Regions from separate parts of the Myceligenerans cantabricum genome, predicted to be linked through region 2. Evidence: riboswitches for the same ligand, from Rfam matches in the RefSeq annotation. Region 2 holds a riboswitch; the other holds the start of a gene.
The links. A riboswitch is a leader RNA that binds a small molecule or an ion and turns the genes downstream of it on or off. The one in region 2 is predicted to bind S-adenosylmethionine.
Positions count from the first base shown of each region.

Region 1 (6,272 bases), 180 kb from region 2:
CGCTGAACAGCGCACGCATCGGCGTCATCACCTTCCCGGGCACGCTCGACGACCGCGATGCCGCGCGCGCGATCCGCCTCGCCGGCGGCGAGCCCGTCGCGCTCTGGCACGCGGACGCGGACCTGCGGGGCGTGGACGCCGTCGTGCTCCCCGGTGGCTTCTCCTACGGCGACTACCTGCGGGCCGGCGCGATCAGCCGGTTCGCCCCGGCCATGTCGTCCGTGGTCGACGCCGCGCACGGCGGTATGCCGGTGCTGGGCATCTGCAACGGTTTCCAGGTCCTCACCGAGGCGCACCTGCTGCCCGGCTCGATGATCAAGAACGACCACCTGCACTTCGTCTGCCGCGAGCAGACCCTCGTGGTCACCAACGCCAACACGGCGTGGACCAACGAGTTCGCCACGGGCCAGCAGATCACGATCCCGCTGAAGAACCAGGACGGCCAGTTCGTCGCCGACGACACCACCCTCGACCGCCTCGAAGGAGAGGGTCGCGTAGTGTTCCGCTACGACGGCTGGAACCCGAACGGCTCGCGCCGCGACATCGCCGGGATCACCAACGAGGAGGGCAACGTGGTGGGGCTGATGCCGCACCCGGAGCACGCCGTCGAGCCCGGCTTCGGCCCGGCCGGCGAGAGCGGTCCGCGCGGGGGGACCGACGGCCTGCAGTTCTTCCGTTCGGTTCTGACGTCGCTGGTCGGGGCGTGACGACCGGGACACGCGACGCCGCTGTCGCGCAGGTCGCGGTCGAGCGGGTGCCGTTCGAGCACGAGGACGCGGTCGCGCTGCGCCTCGCGGCGGTCGCCGAGCTCGGCGAGCGCTACGGTGGTGACGAGGACGCCAAGGAGTACATCGACCCCGCCACGATCGCCGTGACGGTGGTGCTGCGGGTCGACGGTGCCGTCGCCGCGGGCGGCAGCGTCCGCGACGCGTCCGGGGCCGACGACTACGTCGGCGGCGTGCACCCGCCCGCGACCGGAGAGGTCAAGCGCGTCTTCGTCGCGCCCGGCTTCCGGCGCCAGGGCCTGTCCGTGCGCATCATGGACGAGCTCGAACGGGGTGCCCGCGACGCGGGTCTGGCGCGGCTCGTCCTGGAGACGGGCACGGCACAGCCCGAGGCGATCGCGCTCTACCAGAAGCTCGGCTACGGGCGGATCCCGGACTACGGGAGGTTCGCGGCCGACGAGAAGCAGCGCTGCTACGGCAAGGACCTCTGAGCCCACCGCATCAGGGCCCGCTCGCGCCGCTAGTCCCCGCGCAGATAGTGCAGCTGTGCCGTGACGCTCTGCCGGGCCGCGCCGAGCACGCTCGGGTCGACGTCGGCGTAGACGATCCCCACGACGGCGTCCGCCAGCTCGGACAGCTCCGCGCCGTGGCCGTCGCCGGGCACCCCGAGCTGGGCCAGCGCGCCTCGCACCTGTTCCAGGCGCTCGATCCGGTGCGCGCGATACATCCGCACCGCCGCCGCGAGGTCCGGGATCGGCTCGCCGTGCGCGGGCAGCCCGAGCGTCTCCGCCCCCACGGAGTCGAGCGTGTCGAGGCTCTCGAGATAGTCCCGCAGCGAGCCGTCCGGCCCGGCGATGACCGAGGTCCCCTGGCCGAGCACGGTGTCCCCGGTGAGCACGACGGTCTCCGCACCCGGTCCGCCGACCACGAACGACACCGAGTCCCCCGTGTGCCCGGGCGTCGCCAGCACCTCGATCCGCAGCCCTGCCGCCCGCAGGAGCTCGCCCCCGTGCAGCGGCTCCCCGCCGAGACAGAACTCGGGGTCCCGGGCCCGCACCGGTGCCCCCGTCCGCTCTCGCAGGGCGGCCGACCCGGCGGTGTGGTCCGGGTGCCGGTGCGTGACCAGCACGAGCTCGACCGGCCCGGCCGCGGCCAGCGCGTCGAGGTGGCCGTCCAGGTCCGGGCCCGGATCGACCACCACGCAGCGCTCCGCCCCGGGCGCCCGCAGCACGTAGGACCGGGTCCCGTCGAGCGTCATCGGTCCCGGGTTGTCGGCGCGCAGCATCGACACGAACGGCGTCACGGTCCTCACACCCCCACGCTACGCGCCCCGGCTCCGTACGCCGCCTCCGCCTCGCGGCCGGCGTCAGCCTGCGGCGAGGGCCTGGGCGACGTCGTCGACGAGGTCCCGGGTGTCCTCCAGGCCCACCGAGAGGCGGACGGTCGTCCCGGAGATGCCCACCGCCGCGCGGCCTTCCGCGCCCAGCTTGCGGTGGGTCGTCGTCGCGGGGTGCGTGACCATGGACTTCGCGTCGCCGAGGTTGTTCGAGATGTCGATGATGCGTAGTGCGTCGAGGAAGGTGAACGTGCGCTTCTTCGCACCGTCGGCGTCGGTCCCCGGGGGGACCGCCAGGTCGAACGTCACCACGGTCCCGCCGGCCGACATCTGCGACCTCGCCAGCTCGGTCTGCGGGTGCGAGTCGAGGAACGGGTACCGCACCCCGGTGACGTCGTCGAACCCCTCGAGCGCCTGTGCGACCTCCAGCGCCGCCGCGGTCTGCGCCGCGACGCGCACCGGCAGCGTCTCCAGCCCCTTGAGGAGCGTCCACGCGTTGAACGGCGACAGCGACGGCCCGGTGTTGCGGATCAGCGTCTGCACCGGGCCGGTGATGAACTCCTCGGTCCCGAGGATCGCGCCGCCGAGCACCCGCCCCTGCCCGTCGATGTGCTTGGTCGCGGAGTAGACCACGACGTCGGCCCCGAGCTCCAGCGGCCGCTGCAGCAGCGGCGTCGCGAACACGTTGTCGAGCACCACGGTCGCGCCGGCGCGGCGGGCGAGGCCGACCACGGCGCGCACGTCGACGATGTCCTGCATGGGGTTCGACGGCGTCTCGAAGAACACGACGTCCGCCGGCGTCGACAGCGCCTCCTCCCACTGGGACAGCTCGTGGCCGTCCACGTAGTCGGTGCGCACGCCCCACTTGGCGAGGATCTCGTCGAAGATCACCACGCTCGACCCGAACAGCGCCCGTGCGGTGACGATCCGCGACCCCGACTCCACCAGCGCCGCCAGCGCGGTGAACACCGCAGACATCCCGGTCGCCGTCGCGTAGCAGGCCTCCGCGCCCTCCAGGACGCGCAGGCGCTCCTCGAAGGTGTGCACCGTGGGGTTGCCGTAGCGGGAGTAGACGAACCGGTCGAGGTCGCCGGCGAACGCGGCCTCGGCGTCCGCGGCGCTGTCGTACACGTAGCCCTGCGTGAGGAAGACCGCCTCGCTGGTCTCCTGGAAGTCGGTGCGCGCGTGCCCGCCGCGCACGGCGAGCGTGCTGGGCCGCGCGGTGGCGGGCAGCGGCCTGCGCCCGGAGCCGCCGGGGACCGCGCCGGGCGGGAAGGCGCCGGTCCTCGTCACGCGTCGGCGTCCTTCCATGGCAGGTCACGGACCTTCCAGCCGTTGTGGTCGCGGACGCCGTCAGGTCCCGCCGGGCCCTCGAAGCCCTCGAGCACGTTGTACGACGGCGCGATGCCCGCGCTGGTGGCGAGCCGCGCGGCGCCGATCGACCGCTGTCCGGACCGGCAGAGGAACACGACGGGGGCACCGCCGCCGACGCCGGCCTTCAGCTCCTCCAGGAACCCGGGGTTGGGGCGGCCGTCGGCGTGCACCCACTCGGCGAACACGACCTGCTTGCCGAGCGAGCCCGCGTCGGGGACGCCGATGGTCCGCCACTCGCCCTCGGTGCGCACGTCCACCAGGACGGCGTCCGGCTCGCTGTCCAGGAGCTCCCAGGCCTGCTGCGGGTCGATGTCTCCGGCGTAGCCGGCGGCGGGGCGTGCGTCCGGCTGCGGACCGGAGCTCGCGGCGGCGCCAGGTTCGGGGTTGCTCATGGCAGTCCTCCCATCGGTCGTGGCGTGAGCACCCTGGTCCGGGACTCGCGCTGACGCGCGAGGGCCCGCGGGTTGCTGCGGGGTCGACGTGCCACGTCACTCGCCCGCTCGGGATGGTCGACGTGATCGTACGTCACTCGAACCGGCCGATCACACAGTGAGACCAAAATATGGACACCCGTTGACGCGTCCCCGTGCGGACCGCAGGATGTCGCCAGGTCATGAGCGCCAGCGACAAGCCCCGGCTCGCTGGCCGGCAACCCTCCTACCGCGGTGGGGTGCCCCGGGTGACGACCTGGTCGCGTTCGACACCGTTCGCGGCAAGCGCGGGGAACGACTCCCCCAGGAAACGCTGGAGGACGCCATGACGGCCACGACCGACACCACGACCACGCCCGCTCGCGCGTCCGGGCAGGCCCACGGGGAAGCCGGTGTCGGCGGCGTCGCCCCGCTCCTGCCCGTCGTCGGGCACGACACGCTGGCCCCGCTCGTCGACGGGCGGCGGGTCCCGTACGCGAACCTCGACGTCGCGGCCTCCGCGCCCGCCCTCGACTCCGTCGCGCGGCGCGTCGCGCAGACCCTGCCGCTGTACGCCAGCGTGCACCGGGGAGCGGGCTACCTGTCCCAGGTATCGACCGCCCTGTACGAGGCGTCCCGCCGGTCGATCGGTGACTTCGTCGGAGCGCGCGAGGACGACCTGACGCTCGTCACGCGCAACACCACCGACTCGCTCAACCTCCTGGCCGGCTGTGTCCCCGCCGACCCGGCCACCGGAGCCCCGGGCAGCGTGCTCGTGCTCGACGTCGAGCACCACGCGAACCTCCTGCCCTGGCAGCGGGGCGCCGACGCCACCGTGCTCACGGGCGCCACGACGGTCGCCGCCACGCTCGCGCGGCTGCGTGAGGAGCTGGCCGACGGCGCCGCGGCCGGAGAGCCGTACGCCCTGCTCGCCGTCACCGGTGCGTCCAACGTGACCGGGGAGTCCCTCCCGCTCGCCGAGCTCGTCTCCGCCGCCCACGAGCAGGGTGCGCGCATCGTGCTCGACGGCGCCCAGCTCGTCCCGCACCGCCGCATCTCCCTCGCCGACACCGGCGTCGACTACCTCGCCTTCTCCGGTCACAAGACGTACGCGCCCTACGGTTCCGGCGTCCTCGTCGGCCGCCGCGACTGGCTCGACTCCGGCTCGCCGTACCTCGCGGGCGGCGGCGCCGTCCGGCGCGTGCGCACCGCGGGGACCGACTGGCACGAGGGCCCCGCCCGGCACGAGGCCGGCTCCCCGAACGTGATCGGTGCCGTCGCGCTGGCCGCGGCCTGCGAGGCGCTCGCCACGCTCGACCCGGCCGAGGTCCGGGCGCACGAGGGTGCGTTGCGCCGCCGGCTCGTGGCGGGCCTGGAGGCGATCGACAAGGTGTCCGTGGTCCGGGTGTGGGACGACGCCGAGGACCCGGTCGGCGTGGTGACCTTCACCGTCACCGGCTACGACCCGGGCCTGGTCGCCGCGTACCTGTCCGCCGAGCACGGCATCGGCGTGCGCGACGGCCGGTTCTGCGCGCACCCGCTGCTCGGGCGGCTCGGGTTCGACGCCGGCGCCGTGCGCGCCTCCATCGGGGTCGGCACCGCCGGCGAGGAGGTGGAGCGGCTGGTCGCCGCCGTGGGGGCACTCGTCGCCGACGGCCCGCAGGCGCGGTACGACGTCGTCGACGGGCTCTGGGTCGTGGTCGACGACCCGCGGCCGGTGCCGGAGGGCTCCGGGCTGGCCGGGCTCCTCGCCACGGCCGCCGCGGGCTATCTGGCGGACGCCGTCGGATGCCTGCCGGACGACGCCTGACCTGCGGATCTACACTCTGCGAAATGTCTTGTAGTTCCAGAAGAAACCAGAAGAACGGAAATGCGCCCGCTGCCGGGTGAAATCTCCTCAGAATCTTTCTGACCTGCAGTGATGCGTACTTGATTGCCCTTCACCGTCTTTTCTGCGCGCGCGTGATGCCCACCAGCGGGCTACGTTCGTCGCGTGCCGGAAGTGTCCGGGGATGACATACCCCGGCACGACGAGACATCTCACAGGGGGAGAGGGGAAATCATGGACTGGACATCAGGTCTGACCAGTGCGTGGAGCTCGGTCGCAAGCTTCGTCCCGAAGCTTCTCGTGTTCCTTGTCATATTCTTCGTCGGCTGGCTCATCGCCAAGGCGATCGCCAGGTTCGTCGGCATGATCCTGAACCGCGTCGGCTTCACGAAGCTGCTCGACCGGGCCGGTGCCGGGCGGTTGCTCGCCGGGTCCGGGGTCGAGCCCATCACGCTGCTGACGAAGATCATCTACTACTTCATCCTGCTCATCGTCCTGCAGCTCGCGCTCAGCGCGTTCGGGCCGACCAACCCGGTGAGCCAGATCGTCAACGAGATCGTCGGCTGGCTGCCGCAGCTCGTGGTCGCGATCGTCATCGT
Region 1 covers NZ_BAAHAJ010000013.1:233,783-240,054, forward strand. Annotated here, with positions in the region: gene purQ (phosphoribosylformylglycinamidine synthase subunit PurQ) at 1-707, shown strand, start outside; gene ACYU96_RS18200 (GNAT family N-acetyltransferase) at 704-1,216, shown strand; gene ACYU96_RS18205 (MBL fold metallo-hydrolase) at 1,246-2,010, opposite strand; gene ACYU96_RS18210 (O-succinylhomoserine sulfhydrylase) at 2,092-3,354, opposite strand; gene ACYU96_RS18215 (rhodanese-like domain-containing protein) at 3,351-3,827, opposite strand; SAM riboswitch class IV at 4,045-4,160, shown strand; gene ACYU96_RS18220 (aminotransferase class V-fold PLP-dependent enzyme) at 4,192-5,655, shown strand; gene ACYU96_RS18225 (membrane protein) at 5,908-6,272, shown strand, end outside.
Region 1: linked by a shared signal. The riboswitch ahead of ACYU96_RS18220 (aminotransferase class V-fold PLP-dependent enzyme) and the one ahead of ACYU96_RS17475 (methylenetetrahydrofolate reductase) in region 2 are both predicted to bind S-adenosylmethionine.

Region 2 (6,272 bases):
CGTACCGCTCCGCGATGCCCCGGAGCTTGGCGACGTAGGCCGCGGTCTCGTTCTCGTCCCAGCCGGGGAGGTTGGAGTTGCCCGCGGACAACCCGACCGTGCCGTCGTGCTCCTCGCGCATGATGTCCGCGTGGCCGACGTGGCGTGACAGATCCTCGATGGTGTGCACGACGAGGCGGAACAACGTGGTGTCGCTGTTGTCCGGCCACCAGGGGACCGTGCCGGGGGTGTCGAGCGGCAGGGCGTCGATGTTCTCCTCGGTGAACGCCCACACGCGGCGGTACAGGCCGATCATCCCGGCGAGGGTCTCTTCCGTGGTGAGGTAGAAGTCGGCCTGCGGGTCGGCATCGACCATGTCCTCGGAGACGAGCTCCTCCGGCGTGGGCCATGGCCGGCCCACGACGGCGCCGAGGTAGCTCGCCTCGACGCTCGCCATGTGCTTCACCAGCCCGGCGAGGTTGTTGCCGCTCGGGACGCGCGGCCGTCGCGCCTCCCGCTCGGACAGGTCCTCGACCTTCCACACGAGCGCTTCACGGGAGGAGCGGAGGTACTTCTTGAGGATGCGCTTCTGGAAGTCTTCGGCGGTCTCACGACCGGTGTTCTCAGCCATGCGCACAGCATCACACCGGACACTGACATCCGATCCGGCGGGACCGAGCGCGAGCTCCTGACCAGGGGACCGTGGAAAGTTCCGGCCAAGTGTCGGTGACCCGGTGCAGAGTGGTCGCATGACCGAGACGAGCACCGGCCGCACCGATCCGCCGACCCCTGGGCAGCCGCCCCAGGGCGCACGATGCTTCGGCGACGGCAACCTCCTCTACGAGGCGTACCACGACACGGAATGGGGCCTGCCCGTACACGGCGAGGCAGAGCTGTTCGAGCGCATCGCGCTGGAAGGCTTCCAGTCGGGGCTGTCATGGATCACCGTGCTGCGCAAACGCCCTGCGTTCCGCGAGGTGTTCCGCGCATTCGATCCCGTAGCGGTCGCCGCGTTCGCCGAGCAGGACGTGGAGCGGCTGCTCACCGATGCCCGCATCATCCGGAACCGGATGAAGATCGAGGCGACGGTGGCGAACGCGAAGGCGCTCGTCGCGCTGCACGCCGATGGCCGCACCCTCGACGAGCTGTTCTGGTCGTTCGCGCCCGACGGCGCCCGCGAGCGCCCGCCCCGGTGGACGGACGTCCCGTCCCAGACCGCGGAGTCGAAGGCGCTGAGCAAGGCCCTGAAGAAGGAGGGCTTCCGCTTCGTCGGCCCGACGACGATGTACGCCGCCATGCAGGCCTGCGGCCTCGTGGACGATCACCTGGCGACCTGCCCGGTGGTGGTCGAGCGAGCCGCCGGCCCCGCTGCCGTCAGTCCGCCCGCTCCTGCCCGCTCAGCTTCTGGATCGACGTCATGACCTCTTCGGTGAGCTCGCGCCGCGCCTTCGCGGGCTTCGTCCCTGCCTCGATCTGGCGCGACGGGTCGATCGGCGTCCCGAAGTGCACCTCCACCCGGCCCAGCCGCGGCATCTTGCCGATCGGCTTCACCTTGTCGGTCCCCCGCAACCCCACCGGGATCACCAGTGCCTTCCCGTGGAGCGCCAGCCAGGCCGCGCCGGTGTGCCCCTTGTGCAGCTTGCCGTCCCGGGACCGCGTCCCCTCCGGGTAGATCCCGAAGGCCCCGCCGCGCTGGAGCACGTCGAGCGCGTCGTCCAGCGACCGCTGGCCGGCGCGCGGGTCGTCGCGGTCCACCGGGATGTTCCCCATCTTCGTGAAGAACCACCGGGACAGCGCACCCTTGAGCCCTTTCCCCGTCCAGTACTCCTTCTTCGCCAGGAAGGTCACGTGCCGGGGCGTGGTGATCGGGATGAGGAGCGAGTCGATGAACGACAGGTGGTTGCTCGCGATGATGACCGGCCCACGACGCGGGATGTTCTCGAGCCCGGTCACGCGCGGGCGCAGCAGCACCAACGCCGCGATCGACAGGATGAGTTTCAGTACCCGGTACGTCACGACCACATTGTGCCCTGCGGACCCGGATCCCCAGACATCGGGCGATCCCGTCAACAGCCGGCAACACTCCGTCCAGGCCTCGTCAGCGTGCGGTCACCAGGTAGTCGTCCGCGTCGTCGTCCCAGGCCAGGTCGACCGCGCCGGCCACCTGCGCGGCCTTCGCGAACTGCAGGAACCCCCGGTAGCCGAGCGCCTTCTCGGAGAAGTCCGGCCGTTCCTTGCGCACCGCGTTCTTCAGGCCGGACAGCACGGCGTTCCCACCCGCCCCCTGCACCACGGACCGCAGCAGCGTGAACGCGTCGTCGGCGTCCCCCGCCTCGGGGAGGGAGATCTCGGGGTCCCCCTTCGAGGGCCCGTCGGACAGCACCACGAACTCCCGGTCCGCCAGGAACCGCAGGAACTCGCCGAACGTCCGGAACCCGTAGTCGGACTCGCTGAACGTCGGGTCCTTCCGCACCAGGGTCCGCTTGAGCATCGAAGCGGTCACGGAGTCGGACGACGACGCCTGCATGTCCTTGAGCGTCTGCGCCACCCGCACCTCCATGGTGGGCGACTCGGTGGTCGGCTCGTCGTCGCTGTCGTCCTCCGGGCCGGCTGCCGGCTCGGCGGGCTCCGGCGGGGGCGTCTCCTTGGCCTTCCGCTTCTTGGCCGACGACGTCGCGGTGACCTTCCCCGTCTCGGCGACCTCCTGCTTCGGGCTGTCCGCGGGCTGTGCGCTCGTGGCGGACCCGGCCGGGGGCCGCCGCCGGGCACGGGACTTGGGCGCCTTCGGCGCATGGTCCTCGTCCGGGACGTCGACGCCCTCCAGGCGGTCGTAGAAGAGGAACTCGTCGCAGGCGGCCGGCAGCAGGCGGGACGTGGACTTCTCCACGCCCACCCCGATGACGCGCTTGTTCAGCTCGCGGAGCTTGTGGACCAGCGGGGAGAAGTCGCTGTCGCCCGTGCACATGACGAACGTGGAGATGTAGTCGCGCTCGAAGGCCATCTCGATGGTGTCCACGACCATCTTGATGTCCGCGGCGTTCTTCCGGGAGGCACCCATGCGTTGCGGCATCTCGATCAGTTCGACCTGGTGCCGCGTCAGCGCGCGGCGGTCCTCGTCGAAGTACGACCAGTCCGCGTACGCGCGGCGCACCACGACCCGCCCGCGCACGGCGAGCGCATCGGCGATGGGGCCGAAGTCGAACTGCATGCCGCCCAGGTGCTCCCGGGCGCCGAGCGCCAGGTTCTCGTAGTCGATGAAGACTGCGAGGCGCTCTTCGTTGTCCATGACAACCACCCTACGGGCTACCGCTGACATTGCCGCTGCGCCGAGGTGTGACGACGGTCCGACCCCCGCGCACGACACCCGGCCAGACCTGCCCGTGACCTCGACCCGGCCCCGCCGCCCACCACCCGCGCTCCGCGGCGAACCGCCCCGCCGGACCGGATGTCTCAGCAAGTGAGCACAATTCGGATCGCATCGCGGGCATGTGTGACGATGAAGGCCGTCCATCAAGAGCGGTCGAGAGTCCTGGCTCGTCGACACCGCAGCAACCTGCCACGCCGCACCCGGCGTCCGGACAAGGTGCTAACGCCAGGCGCGATGGGAGCATCATCCATGACTGTCGAGACGCCGCACCCGAGCCGGCCGACGATCTCCTTCGAGCTCATGCCGCCGCGTCGCCCCCACCGCGCGCCGAAGTTCTGGGAGACCGCGCGGCGGCTCGTCGCGACGCAGCCCGACTTCATCTCCGTCACCTACGGCGCGGGCGGCGGCGACCGCGCCACCGCGCGCGACGTCGTGAGCAAGCTGCTGGAGGGCACCCCCGTGCTGCCGGTAGCCCACCTGACCTGCGTCGGCGCGTCCCGTGAGGACGTGTCCGAGGTGATCGGCGACTTCTTCGACGCCGGCGTCCGCACCTTCCTCGCCCTGCGCGGCGACCCACCCAAGGACCAGCCCGACTGGCGTCCCCCGGACGACGGCGTGCACTCCAGCATCGAGCTCGTCCGTCTCCTGCGGGACATCGAGGAGCAGCGCTGCGCCGCGAGCCCGGCGACGGCGATGCGAGGTGCGGCCAAACCGCTCACCATCGCGGTGGCGACGTTCCCGAACGGCAACGCCGACGCCGGCACCACGCGGCAGCAGGAGGTGGCCCGCCTGCTGGAGAAGCAGGAGGCGGGCGCGTCCTTCGCGATCACGCAGCTGTTCTACGAGGCCGATTCGTACACGGGTTTCGTGGAGGCGGCACGGAGGGCCGGCGTCACGATCCCGATCCTGGCGGGGATCATTCCCGCCACCGATCCGCGCCGCCTGCGGCGCGTGGAGGAGCTGACCGGCGTCGTGCCGCCGCCCGACCTGCTCGCGCGGCTCGACGGGCTGCGGCTCGACGACGGCTCGCCCGACACCGAGGCCCAGCACGCCCTCGGCACCGAACGCTCGGTGCGCCTCGCCGAGGCGGTCCTCCAATCCGGCGCACCCGGCATCCACGTGTACACGTTCAACAAGCACCGCCCCGCGCTGGACCTGCTGTCCGGCGTGGGCCTCACGACCGCCTCTGCCTGACGGTCGCGCGGGCGCCTGACGGTCCCGCGACCACGCCGAGGTCCCGCCTCCCCGGAGGCATGTTCACCCATCCAGAGCGGCCGAGAGACCTGGCTCGACGACGCCGCAGCAACCACCCCCGTCCCGGGGGCACGGTGCTCAAAGCCAGGTGCGATGGAGCTCAGATGACTGACAAGACCCTGCCTGACTTCCCGCGTGCCACGGTGCTCGGCTACCCCCGGATCGGGCGGCGGCGCGAGCTCAAACGTGCTCTGGAGTCGTACTGGGCGGGTACGACGACGGCGGACGACCTGGAGCGGACGTCCCACGACCTGCGCCTCGCCACGGTGCGCCGCCTGGTGGACCTGGGTCTGGACCCGGCCGCGGGCGCGGTCCCGAACTCTTTCTCCCGCTACGACCAGGTCCTGGACATCACGACCACCCTGGGTGCGGTCCCGTCCCGTTTCCAGACCGCGGGCAGCTTCTCCGCGGCGGAACCCGCTGCCTCGGCGTCCGGGGCCCGGGGGGTGTCCGGTGAGGTGTACTTCGCGCTGGCGCGGGGGACGAGCGATCAGCCGCCCCTCGAGCTGACCAAGTGGTTCGACACGAACTACCACTACCTCGTGCCCGAGATCGGGCCGGAGACGCCGATCGGCTTCGCCGACGACCGGATCGTCCGCGAGTTCACCGAGGCGGCCCGCCCGACCGACGGCGGCGCGCCCGTCGTCACGCGCCCGGTCGTCGTCGGCCCGGTGACGTACCTGCTGCTCAGCAAGCCGGAGGACGGCTCGCCGGAGAACTTCTCCCCGCTCGACCGGCTGGACGACGTCGTCGCCGCCTACCGCGACCTGCTCGCCGCGCTGGCCGCCGCCGGTGCGCCATGGGTGCAGCTCGACGAGCCCGCGCTCGTCAGCGACCTGATCGGCGTCCCGTTCGACCAGGTGTCCGACGCCGTTCTCCGGGCGTACGCCACCCTCACCGCCCCGGCCGCCGGGGCGGAGCGCCCGCAGATCCTTGTCGCGGCGCCGTTCGGCGACCTGCGGCGCGAGTCCGGCGACGGGCTGGAGCTGCTCGCCGGGACCAGTGTCGAGGCGATCGGGGTGGACCTGGTGCGCGGCGCCGCGCCGTCGGGCAGCCTCGCCGGCCTTGCGTCGAAGACCCTGGTCGCGGGCGTGATCGACGGTCACAACATCTGGCGCGCCGACCTCGCCGCCCGCCTCGGCCTCCTGCGGTCCCTGCGCGGGACGGGCGCCGGAGCGATCGCCGTCGGCACGTCCACGTCCCTGCTGCACGTGCCGCACGACGTCGAGGACGAGCCGCGGCTGGACCCCGCGCTGGCCGGGTGGCTGGCGTTCGCCGACCAGAAGGTCGGTGAGGTGGTCACGCTCGCACGCGGGCTGCACGAGGGCCGCGAGGCGGTGGCGTCGCAGCTCGCCGAGGCGACCGCGGCGGTCACGGGCCGGGCGGACGCGGCCGGCGTCGTCGTGGCCGAGGTACGGGAGCGGCTCGCACGGTTGTCCGACGGCGACTTCGCGCGCGCGCCGTACGCCGACCGGGCGGCCGCGCAGCGGACCCGGCTGAACCTGCCGCCCCTGCCGACCACGACCATCGGTTCGTTCCCGCAGACCACGGAGATCCGCACCACCCGCGCCGCCTGGACCCGCGGCGACCTCCCCGACGCCGACTACCAGGAGCGGATCCGCGCGGAGATCGCCCGGGTCGTCGCGTTGCAGGAGGAGCTGGGCCTCGACGT
Region 2 covers NZ_BAAHAJ010000013.1:52,318-58,589, reverse strand. Annotated here, with positions in the region: gene ACYU96_RS17495 (DinB family protein) at 1-610, opposite strand, end outside; gene ACYU96_RS17490 (DNA-3-methyladenine glycosylase I) at 729-1,400, shown strand; gene ACYU96_RS17485 (lysophospholipid acyltransferase family protein) at 1,354-1,995, opposite strand; gene ACYU96_RS17480 (NYN domain-containing protein) at 2,078-3,265, opposite strand; SAM riboswitch class I at 3,484-3,587, shown strand; gene ACYU96_RS17475 (methylenetetrahydrofolate reductase) at 3,596-4,540, shown strand; SAM riboswitch class I at 4,605-4,711, shown strand; gene metE (5-methyltetrahydropteroyltriglutamate--homocysteine S-methyltransferase) at 4,705-6,272, shown strand, end outside.